One region of the Streptomyces sp. NPDC058877 genome, then DNA from elsewhere that is predicted to be linked to it. Evidence: riboswitches for the same ligand, from Rfam matches in the RefSeq annotation. Region 1 holds a riboswitch; the other holds the start of a gene.
What was found. A riboswitch is a leader RNA that binds a small molecule or an ion and turns the genes downstream of it on or off. The one in region 1 is predicted to bind glycine.

Region 1 (3,268 bases):
GGGAGTAGAGGTCGCTCACGGACTTCGTCGACTCCAGCTCGCCGCAGGTCTCGCCCGCGGAGACGGTCTGACCGACCTCGGGGAGCTGGGCGTAGACGACGTCACCGAGCGCGTTGGCCGCGAACTCCGTGATGCCGACGGTCGCGACGCCGCCCTCGGCGTCCGACAGCCACTCGTGCTCCTTGGTGTAGCGCAGCTGCTGGGGGTTGCTCATGACCTGATTCTCCTGGATCTGGGGAGTGCTGATGTACGCGGGTCTCGCGGGCTGAGACCCGGGGTGAGACGACTGCGTCACTTCTGGCGCTTGTAGAACGGCAGCGCCACGACCTCGTAGGGCTCGTGGGTGCCGCGGACGTCCACACCTACACCCTGGGTACCGGGCTCGGCGTGCGCCGCGTCCACGTAGGCGATCGCGATCGGCTTTCCGAGGGTCGGGGACGGGGCGCCCGAGGTCACCTCGCCGATGACCTCGCCGTCCTTGACGACCGAGAACCCGGCGCGCGGGACCCGGCGGCCCTCGGCGATCAGACCGACCAGCTTGCGCGGCGGCGCGCTCTCGGCGCGCTCGGCCGCGGCCTCCAGGGCCTTGCGGCCGACGAAGTCGCCCGGCTTCTCGAACTTCACGACCCGGCCCAGACCGGCGTCGAAGGGGGTGAGGGAGGTGGTCAGCTCGTGGCCGTACAGCGGCATGCCCGCCTCCAGGCGGAGCGTGTCGCGGCAGGACAGGCCGCAGGGGATCAGGCCGACGCCCTCGCCCGCCCCGGTCAGCGCCTTCCACACGGCCTCGGCGTGCTCGGGCTTCAGGAACAGCTCGAAGCCGTCCTCGCCGGTGTAGCCGGTGCGGGCGATCAGTGCGGGCAGGCCGGCGACGGTGCCGGGCAGACCGGCGTAGTACTTCAGCCCGTCCAGATCGGCGTCGGTGAGCGACTTCAGGATGCCGGGGGACTCCGGGCCCTGGACCGCGATCAGGGCGTACGCGTCGCGGTCGTCGCGGACCTCGGCGTCGAAGCCCTCGGAGCGGGCGACGAGGGCGTCCAGGACGATCTGGGCGTTGGAGGCGTTCGCGACGACCATGTACTCGGTCTCGCCGAGGCGGTACACGATCAGGTCGTCGAGGATGCCGCCGTCCTCCTGGCAGATCATCGTGTAGCGGGCGCGGCCGTTACCCACGGTGGAGATGTTGCCGACGAGGGCGAAGTCCAGCAGGTCGACGGCCTGCGGGCCGGTGACGGTGATCTCGCCCATGTGGGAGAGGTCGAAGAGGCCGGCCTTGGTGCGCACGGCGTTGTGCTCGTCGCGCTCGCTGCCGTAGCGCAGCGGCATGTCCCAGCCGGCGAAGTCGGTCATGGTCGCGCCCAGCGAACGATGCAGGGCATCGAGGGCGGTCAGACGGGGGGCAGTGCTCATGGGGTGGCTCCCGGGTCCCAAGGGCGTGATCGGTGGGGAAAACATGACGGGCGAGGACGTCCTCCCCATCTGTCATGGAACCTGAGAGGTTCACCGAGGGCATCCTCGGCTTGCACCTTGGGTGGGGACACCGGGGGCGTCCCGCTTTTCAGATCTGCCTCATCCACGCGGTATCGGGGCCTGAGAGATTCAAGGGAGGGTCTTGCTCCTTCGGCGCCCGGACGCACTCGGCGGTCCGGAACTCTCCCGCGCGGATTCGAGCGGCCGGTATGCGATTGTGCGGCGACTGTGCGCGCCTGGCGGGCACATCATTGCATGCGGGGTCGGCGGGGCAAATCGCTTGTGCCTCATTACTCTTTCTTTACACTTCCTGGGCAAGGGTCTCCTCAGGTCTCCGGAGACCTGAGGAGGGGGAAGGCGATGACGATCCACCACACCGGTGCGTACGCGACGAGCACCGGCATACCGTCCCAGCGGGCCCGAGCCCGGAGCCGCGGTCGCGGCCGGCTGCTGCGGGACCTGCGCGCACGCGGCGGTCGGGGCCCCCGCGCCCTCACCTTCGCCCCCGGTGACCTGGTGGTCGTCTCCGGGCTGCCGGGCAGCGGCAAGTCCACCCTGATGAAGCGCGCCGCGGAGGGCCTCGGCATCGACTCCCAGGACGCCCGTGAGCGCTGGGAGGCCCGGATGCCCCGCATCCTCCCGTACGCCCTCTACCGCCCCCTGGTCCGGCTCGCGCACTACGCGGGACTGCGCCGCGCCCTGCGCTCCGGCGCCGGGCTGGTCGTCCACGACTGCGGCACCCAGGCATGGGTGCGCGGCTGGCTGGCCCGCGAGGCGCGACGGCGCGGCCGGGCCCTGCACCTGCTCCTCCTCGACGTCACCCCGGACACCGCGCGGGCCGGCCAGCGGGCCAGGGGGCGGGGCGTCTCCGCGTACGCCTTCGCCCGCCACCGCCGGGCCGTCGGCCGGCTGTTGCGGGCCGCCGAGTCCGGCAGCCTGCCGCACGGCTGCGCCTCGGCGACCCTGCTCGACCGGGCCGCCGCCGACGCCCTCCGCGCGATCGGCTTCCGCGAGGCGGCCTGACGGGGCGACGACTTGACGGGGCGACGACTTGACGGGGCGGCGAACTGACGGGGCGGCGACCCGGCGGAAGGAGGCGGACCCGGCGGAAGGAGGCGGACCCGACGGAGCAACCGGGGGATCCGGACGGCGAGGACCGCTTTGGAGCACCCCGGAGCGCCCCGGAGCGGCCGTGCACGGTCTTCTCGTGGCCTTCCCGGCGGGCCGCCGCCCCCGAGTACGCCCTCGGAGCCCCGGCGGGGCCGCCCGTGCGGCCGTCGAGCGGTGGTGGCGAGGGGCGCGGGGCACGGGCGGTGTCCCGCACGTCCGGGGACGCCCGTACCCTTCCCTTTTGGCCACGCCGGTGCCGGGGCGGCGTTAGGGTGCTGCCCGGCGGCCGGTGCGGCAGGCCGTGCGAGAGGGGAAAGGCGACCGTGGACGTGACGTGGCCGGGCAATGAGCTCGAAGAGGTCCTTGCCGCCTCACTCGGCAACTCGGAGGCCGGCGGCCGACTGGTCGAGGCGTTGGGGCGCAGCCAGGTCTGGGTCCCCCTGCCCAACGGCGGCGGCCCGGAGAGCCGCGACCTCGACCTCGCCACCATGGAGATCGACGGCGTGGCCTACGTCCCCGTCTTCAGCTCCGAGCAGCAGTTCCTCGCCTGCGTGGGTGACCACATGTCGTTCACCGTGGCCCCGGCCCGCGACTTGGCCCGCGGTCTGCCCCCGCAGCTCGGCATCGCCCTGAACCCCGGCGGCACCGTCGGCGTCCCGCTGCCCCCGCCCGCCGTCGCCGAACTCTGCCG
Region 2 (3,268 bases), on a different contig from region 1:
GGTCCGCGAGCTTGCGCAGGTAGCGCAGCATCGAGGTCTCGGAGCGGTGCGCGTGGAAGACCGGGTGGGTCAGGTACGCGTCGGAGCGCAGCAGACCGGCGGGAACAGCGTCCTCGACGACGGCGTCCAGGGCCTCGATGTCGGCGGTCACGCCGAAGGCGCCCCAGACGGCCGTGATCTGCTCGCGTCCGGTGGTCTCGTCACAGGAGAGGTACACCAGGTCGGCATCGGCGCGGTGGAGGTTCACCCCGGCCTCACGGGCGGCGGCGACGACCTCGTCGGCCCTTCCGGGCACGCGGACCGCAAGGGTGTCGAAGAAGGAGCCGTGCACGACCTCGACGCCACCGGCGGTGAGGCCCGCGGCGAGGATCGCGGCGTACCGGTGGGTGCGCCGCGCGATCTGCTTCAGGCCGTCGGGGCCGTGGTAGACCGCGTACATGCCGGCCATGACGGCGAGCAGCACCTGGGCCGTGCAGATGTTGCTGGTGGCCTTCTCCCGGCGGATGTGCTGCTCACGGGTCTGCAGGGCCAGACGGTAGGCGCGATTGCCGTCGGCATCGACGGAGACGCCCACCAGACGGCCGGGGAGGGAGCGGGCGTGCTTGTCCTGGACGGCCATGTAGCCGGCGTGCGGGCCGCCGAAGCCCATCGGCACGCCGAAGCGCTGGGTCGTGCCGACGGCGATGTCGGCGCCCAACTCGCCGGGCGGCGTGAGCAGCGTCAGCGCCAGCAGGTCGGCGGCGACGGTGACGATCGCACCGAGCTCGTGGGCGGCGTCGACGAGCGGCTTGACGTCGCGGACGGCGCCGGAGGCACCCGGGTACTGGAGCAGCACGCCGAAGACGCCGCGCTCGGCGACCTCGGCGGGAATGCCCTCGCTCAGGTCGGCGACGACGACCTCGACGCCGGTCGGCTCGGCGCGGGTCTCGATGACGGCGATGGTCTGCGGCAGGGCGTCGGCATCGACGAGGAAGACCCCGTTCTTGACCTTCCCGACGCGCCGGGAGAGCGCCATGGCCTCGGCCGCGGCGGTGCCCTCGTCGAGGAGGGAAGCGCCGGAGGTCGGCAGACCGGTCAGGTCGGCGACCACGGTCTGGAAGTTGAGCAGCGCCTCGAGGCGGCCCTGTGAGATCTCGGGCTGGTAGGGCGTGTAGGCGGTGTACCAGGCCGGGTTCTCCATCACGTTCCGGAGGATGACCGGCGGGGTGAAGGTCCCGTAGTACCCGAGGCCGATCATCGGGGCGAGGACCTGGTTGCGGTCGGCGAGCGAGCGGAGCTCGGCCAGGACCTCGGCCTCGGTGCGCGCGCCCGGCAGGCCCAGCGCCTCGGCGTTCTTGATCACGTCCGGCACCGCGGCGGCCGTGAGCTCGTCGAGCGAGCCGTAACCGACCTGGGCGAGCATCTTGGCCCGGGCTTCGGCGTCGGGCCCGATGTGCCGCTGCTCGAACGGGATGCCCTGTTCGAGCTCGGAGAGCGGAATGCGGTTGGCGGTCATGTACGGAGGCCTCCTGGTCGTCACGACCTGCGAGGGGCACCACGGCGCGGGTGCCCGGACGGCCTCCCCCTCTGTCATCTCAACCTGAGAGCTTCACCGGCACGCCTCGCGGCACGCCGGCTTTCACCGTCGGTGAGGGCGGAATGCCGTCGGACATCCGCCCTGCTTTCCAGAGTGACCTCGTCCGCGCGGTACAGGGGCCTGAGAGATTCCGGGGAGGATTTGCTCCTTCGGCGCCCACCGGAAGGTTCTTCCGGGGGACTCTCCCGCACGGGGTCGCCAGCCACAACCAGCCTACCAGCGAGGTTGCGACTCCCATCGCTCAAGTGGCCGACATCCCAGATGTGCCTTTTCGTAGGTGTAGAGCAGTTGCGACCAGTTGGAGGGACCGTGCAGACCGATATCGATCCGCGCAGCCTGATAGGCCGCAAGGCGTTCGACCGCAGTGGGCACAAGATCGGAACCGTGGACGAGGTGTACCTGGACGACGCGACCGGGATTCCGGAGTGGGCCGCGGTCCGTACGGGCCTGTTCGGCCGGGACGCCTTCGTCCCCCTGGAACCGAGCGACCTGCTCGACGACGGCCTCCACATCCCGTACGAGCGGGCCCTCATCAAGGACGCCCCGGACTTCGGGGTGGGCCGCCACCTCTCCCCCCAGCAGGAACTCCAGCTCTACCGCCACTACGGCCTCGCCCTGCCGCCCCCGCCCACGGACGCCCCGGACAAGGACTTCGGCCGCCTGGCGGGCCAGGACGGCTCCTGAGACCGCGTCCCGTGGCGGCATCCGCGGGGTTGTTGCCGCCACGGGGCGCACGACCGGCCGCCGGCGGGTTCGTCCTCCCCGCGTCACGGCACCGCGCCCCCCGGCATCAGCGGCACGGGCTCCGCGGGCACCAGCTCCGGGTCGTCCACGGAGAACGTCCGCACCCTGCCCGGCGCGGACCACGGCTCTTCGAACCGCACCGTGACCCTGCCGACCCCGCTCCCCTGGACCCAACCGACCCCGTGCACGGCGTGCCGCACGTCGTGCCCGGGCGACCAGTGCCTCTCCACGGGCTCCGGGGCCCCGGACTCGGCCGCTTCCCCGACGGTCGCACCGGGGCCTCCCGCAGTCCCCGCCTCCTCCGCACCAGGACCTCCCGCGGTACCCTCCCCTCCTCCTCCGGGCTCCGCGCCGGCACCCGCCTCCGCCTGGGCGAACAGGTCCTCCTGCGTGTAGTCGGCGAGCCCGCTCACCCCCACCCCCAGCAATCGCACGCCCCCCGTCGTGTCCACGGCTTCGAGGAGCCGCCCAGCGGCCTCCCGCACCACGCCGGGATCGTCCGTCGGCCCCCGCAGCGTCTCGGACCGGGTGAGCGTCGAGAAGTCGTAGCGCCGCACCTTCAGGACGATGGTCCGTCCCGAGTGCCCCGAGGAGCGGAGCCGCCCCACGCACCGCTCCGCAAGCCGTTCGACCTCGGTCCGGATCCGTACCCGGTCGTGGAGGTCCACGTCGAAGGTGTCCTCGACGGACACCGACTTGGCGTCCCGCTCGGCCACCACGGGCCGTTCGTCGTGCCCCTGGGCCATCCGGTACAGCGAGGTGCCGTGCGCCCTCCCCAGCAGCCGCACGAGCTCGTCCTCACCCGCTTCCGCGAGGTCGGAGACGGTGGCCATCCCGGCACGTCGAAGGTGCTCCCCGGTGGCCGGACCGACCCCGGGCAGGATGCGTACCGACCGCGGCCCGAGGAGCCCCTTCTCGGTCCCGGGTTCGATGACGACGAGTCCGTCC

Region 2: another riboswitch for glycine. It lies ahead of gcvP (aminomethyl-transferring glycine dehydrogenase); the one in region 1 lies ahead of gcvT (glycine cleavage system aminomethyltransferase GcvT).

The regions. Positions count from the first base shown of each region.
Region 1 is NZ_JBHYMF010000071.1:23,758-27,025, reverse strand. It holds gene gcvH (glycine cleavage system protein GcvH) at 1-214, opposite strand, end outside; gene gcvT (glycine cleavage system aminomethyltransferase GcvT) at 292-1,407, opposite strand; glycine riboswitch at 1,566-1,666, opposite strand; gene ACFW2Y_RS18345 (AAA family ATPase) at 1,828-2,490, shown strand; gene ACFW2Y_RS18340 (enhanced serine sensitivity protein SseB) at 2,901-3,268, shown strand, end outside.
Region 2 is NZ_JBHYMF010000178.1:1,428-4,695, forward strand. It holds gene gcvP (aminomethyl-transferring glycine dehydrogenase) at 1-1,495, opposite strand, end outside; glycine riboswitch at 1,675-1,774, opposite strand; gene ACFW2Y_RS29045 (PRC-barrel domain-containing protein) at 1,838-2,260, shown strand; gene ACFW2Y_RS29050 (DNA polymerase IV) at 2,344-3,268, opposite strand, start outside.